DNA from 2 places in the Marinobacter xiaoshiensis genome. Region 2 is predicted to be linked to the other one. Evidence: riboswitches for the same ligand, from Rfam matches in the RefSeq annotation. Region 2 holds a riboswitch; the other holds the start of a gene.
What was found. Region 2 has a riboswitch for thiamine pyrophosphate ahead of thiB (thiamine ABC transporter substrate binding subunit). Riboswitches for the same ligand answer to the same signal wherever they lie in the genome.
Positions count from the first base shown of each region.

Region 1: it holds a riboswitch for thiamine pyrophosphate, as region 2 does, so the genes downstream of both, thiC (phosphomethylpyrimidine synthase ThiC) here and thiB (thiamine ABC transporter substrate binding subunit) in region 2, are expected to answer to the same signal.

Region 1 is NZ_JAVMBO010000015.1:92,138-94,537, forward strand. It holds gene thiC (phosphomethylpyrimidine synthase ThiC) at 1-1,283, opposite strand, end outside; TPP riboswitch at 1,374-1,490, opposite strand; gene RKA07_RS11075 (TolC family outer membrane protein) at 1,697-2,400, shown strand, end outside.
Region 2 is NZ_JAVMBO010000010.1:4,277-6,676, reverse strand. It holds gene thiP (thiamine/thiamine pyrophosphate ABC transporter permease) at 1-178, opposite strand, end outside; gene thiB (thiamine ABC transporter substrate binding subunit) at 188-1,192, opposite strand; TPP riboswitch at 1,260-1,357, opposite strand; gene RKA07_RS07570 (metallophosphoesterase family protein) at 1,410-2,400, shown strand, end outside.

The DNA of each region.
Region 1 (2,400 bases), on a different contig from region 2:
TGGCCGGGGCCTTCGATCATGCATTGTACGTCGTGCTTCCAGGCGATTTTGGTGAGTTCGCCCAGGGTTTCCAGTTCGCCGAACTGGGCTGCGTCGTTGGCGTCGGCTATGGAGCCGGGGCGCAGGCCGTCGCCGAGGCTGAAGGAGACATCGTAGGCTTTCATGATTTCGCAGATGTCTTCGAAGTGTTCGTACAGGAAGCTTTCCTTGTGATGGGCCAGGCACCATTTGGCCATGATGGAGCCGCCACGGGAGACAATGCCGGTGGTGCGTTTGGCGGTCATGGGAACGTGATGCAAACGCACACCTGCGTGGATGGTGAAGTAGTCCACGCCCTGCTCTGCTTGCTCAATCAATGTATCCCGGAAGATTTCCCAAGTGAGGTCTTCAGCGACACCGCCTACTTTTTCCAGCGCCTGATAGATGGGCACTGTGCCGACCGGCACCGGTGAGTTGCGGATCAGCCATTCGCGGGTTTCGTGAATGTTCTTGCCGGTGGAAAGGTCCATGATGGTATCGGAACCCCAGCGGATGCCCCAGGTGAGTTTCTCTACTTCTTCTTCAATAGACGAGGTAACCGCTGAGTTGCCGATGTTGCCGTTGATTTTCACCAGGAAATTTCGGCCGATAATCATGGGCTCGGATTCAGGGTGGTTAATGTTCGCGGGGATGATGGCCCTGCCCCGGGCAACTTCGCTGCGCACAAATTCGGGGGTAATTTCCTTTGGGATGCTGGCGCCGAACGATTGGCCGGGGTGCTGATCATCGGCCAAGCCTTGCTCACGAGCTTCCTGCAGCTTCATGTTTTCCCGTATGGCGATGAATTCCATCTCCGGCGTAATGATGCCTTTGCGGGCGTAGTGCATCTGGGTCACGTTTTTATTGCCCAGCGCCCTCAGCGGCTTGCGCTCATCCATAAAACGGAGCGGGTCCAGCTGCGGATCTTTCATTCTGCGACGGGTGTATTCCGAGGTGTAGCCTGCCAAGGGAGCCGTATCTTCACGCTCCGCTATCCAGGCCGCGCGGATGGCGGGAAGGCCTTTGCGCAGATCGATGGTGGCTTCAGGGTCTGTGTATATGCCGGAGGTGTCGTACACCACAACCGGTGGGTTTTTCTCGCCACCCATTTCTGTGGGTGTGTCCTGCACGGTGATTTCCCGCATAGGCACCCGCAGGTCGGAACGGCTACCCTGCACGTATACTTTGCGCGACCCCGGCAAGGGCTGTATCGCGGCGGAATCGACGCGGGCGGAATCACTGAGGTAGGTAGGCAGATCTGTCATCATTCGCTCCCGGAATATTACTTTGGAATTCGGGTCGCGCATGACGGAGAGAGCCCCTACCCACGTGGTTCTCGGGTAGCACTGGCTCTTCGATAGCTTGGTCTCAATCCCTACGCCGGTATTATCCGGATCAGGTCGCGGGTTCTGCGATGCAATCTCAGCCGACTATCTGAACAAGTCAAACAGCCAGCACCCCGTCAAGACGCGAGTCTTTAATCTGTAGCACTCAAAGTGAGTGTTGTTTGCAAGTGTAGAGCTGAGCGCAATTATTGTCCATAATGGGAAGATTGTTTCAGTCGGCTTGCTTAACCATGCCATTACTGATGTTGCCTCCATGTCATCGCGGGCAATCCGGTATCCTTTTTCAGCGCCCCCAACTGGGCGCCGGCGCGCACATGTACTCAGGAGTAATAATGAAGAAACGATTGCTTTCCGGACTTATTGGCCTCTTGGCGGCTCAGCCTGCCCTTTCCCTGGACCTGGTTGAGACCTATGAGAAAGCACTCTCTTACGACTCCGGGATCGCGGCTGCTCAAGCCAGATTCGAATCCCAGCAGGCGGCCAGTGATATAAGCAAGAGTACCCTGCTGCCCCAGATTGGAGCCTATGCGCAAGGAAATCATACGGATTTTGACGCCAAAAACGGCGTGGGGGACAGTTACAAATCTCTTAACTACGGTGTGCGCCTCACCCAACCGGTATTCCGAGCAGACAACTGGTTTCGTTATGATTCCAGCAAATTCCAAACCGCAGCAGCCCAAGCTCAATACAATCTGGCACAGCAGCAGCTGATTCTGGATGTTGCCACTGCCTATTTCAACGTATTGCGGGCGCAAGACACTGTTACAACCGCAAGAGCAGGCGAAGCCGCCATTCGCCGGCAATACGAACAGGCACAAGAGCGTTTTGATGTTGGCCTGATAGCTATCACAGAAGTTTATGAAGCGCGCGCCAGCTACGACGATGCCAGAAGTATCCGGATTGCAGCAGAAAACCAGACGAACATCGCCCGGGAGCAACTGGCCCGGTTTACAGGCGAATATTCTGAAGACCTGCAAAACTTGCGTCAGAGCTTCCCTCTGGGTCAACCAGAACCGCAAGACCCATCCGCATGGGA
Region 2 (2,400 bases):
CCGGTAGTGAAGCCTCCCAGATAAGGGCTGCCAGCCCCGCCACCGAAAGCAGCACCAGCGCACTGGCGATCGTAAGCCCGGGCCAGAGCTGCCACCCGGGGCGGCTGAAAGGTGCAGGCCGCCCGGGTGTCGAGTGCGAAGGTAACGCGTGTTGCTGGCGCTTAGCGAGGCTGCTCATGGGCCTTGATTACCGTGTCATGGCATCCAGCCACTCGTTCATCCATTGGCGGCGGTTATCGGTTACGGTTTTGGGGTCAAAATACAGCGCTTCTTCTGGCTGAATCAGCTTGTCGAAAACGGATGGCAATTCATCGCCCAAATCGGTAGCCGGGTACATCACGTTTTTAAGGGGAATGTGCCTTTGAAAACTCGCGCTCAGCATAAAGTCGAGAAATTCACGCCCGAGTTTTTTCTGATCGGATGAATCAACCAAGGCAGCCACTTCAACTTGCAGATAGTGACCCTCTTCGAACTGAGCGGCCTGGTATCGATCTGTTTTATCTACGGCCATGTGGTAAGCCGGGGAGGTGCTATAGGAAAGAATCATCGGCGCTTCGCCATTCATGAACAGCGAAAAATAGCCGTCGCTCCAGCTTTTGGTTGTGGTGAGAATCTTGCCGTTGAGTTGCTGCCACTTTTCAGCCGCCTGGTCGCCGTATACATGGCGCATCCAGAGCAGCAATCCAAGGCCGGGGGTGCTGGTTCTTGGGTCCTGGATGATGATCTTCAGGTCGTCAGGGGCTGCGATCAGCGCGTTCAGACTTTTTGGTGGATTAGGCAGTTGTTCGGTATCGTAAACGAACGCAAAGTAGCCCCAGTCGTAAGGTACAAACACCGGGTCTTGCCAGTTGATGGGCAGGTTCAGGGCTGAAAGATCGGTTTCGTGGTTTGCCAACAAGCCTGTTTGTCGAGTTGTTTCCATGGTGGCGGTGTCCAGGCCCAGCACCACATCGGCCTGAGTGCTTTTGCCCTCAAGGCGCAGGCGTTGGAGAATGTCACCACCGCTGTCCAGCACCACATAGTTGATCTGGCAGTTGCAGGTTTGCTCAAAGGCTTCTTTAACGGCTGGCCCCGGGCCCCATTCTGCGGCGAAAGAGGGGTGGGTATACACAGTAAGGATGGCTGCCTTTTGGGCGTGTGCAGGCGCAAACGCCAAAGCAAGCAGAAACAGTGCAAACGCTCGGATGAGCATGGTGGTATAACCTCCGCAACAAGTTAAGGGTGGCCATAATTGGCAGCCATGTTGCGGGCCCCACCGAGGGTGGTGAGTGCTCAATCCCTTCGCCGGCATAATCCGGATCAGGTTCCGCGGGTATGGTCTCAGCCCGGCATTTGCCCGGCACCCCGTTGAGTTGAATAAAGTGTACCATGCTGGCGGTTGGCAATGGTAAGAGGCAAGGAGAACGCAGGTGCCAAAGTTTTTACATACAGCAGATTGGCAAATGGGCCGAACCTACAGCCGGTTTGACGCCGAAGATGGCGCTGCATTGGTTGAGGCACGATATGAAGCCATCGAGCGGCTGGCGGCGCTGGCCACTGAACACCAGTGCGACGCGGTATTGGTTGCAGGTGATGTGTTCGATGCTCAAACAGTATCTGATCGCACCATCAGACGCGTGTTTAATGCCACCAGTGGCTTTAAGGGCCCTTGGGTAATGCTGCCAGGCAACCACGATGCGGCACTTGCAGAGAGTGTATGGTCTCGGGCAAAGCGGTTGGGAGCCGTTCCACAGAACGTTTACCTTGCACTTGAATCCGGAGTTACATCTTTGCTGGACCAGGGTATCGCTGTGCTGTCGGCGCCTCTTACCCAGCGACACACCTATGGCGACCTGACCCAGCCTTTTGCCGAAATGGAAACCGCACCTGATTTGCTCCGCATAGGTTTGGCCCACGGCAGCGTTCAAGGCTTGCTGCCGGACGAAATTGATTCAACCAACCCCATCGCCCCCGACAGAACCACCACAGCTAATTTGGATTACCTGGCCTTGGGCGACTGGCACGGCGTTAAGCAAATAAACGAGCGAACCTGGTACAGCGGCACGCCTGAACCTGAGCGTTTTCGCAATAACGATGCCGGGTATGTGCTGATTGTTGATATTGAAAGTCCGGGGGCGACACCTCAAGTGACCCGCCATGAAACCGCCCGCTATCAATGGCACCAGTGGCTGGAGACTCTATCTGTGCCATCCGATCTGGACGAACTACTGATTCGCATAGGCAAATTGCCCGAGGCTTCGGTTCTGGATTTGAAACTTAGCGGCACACTCACGCTGGCCGGCGATCAAAAACTGACGGAAGTACTTTCGATAGCAGAAGCTCGCTACCGCAGCGTTACCTGTGATCGAAGCGGCTTGCAGCTGGAGCCCACTGAGGAGGATATTGCCGAACTGCATGCAG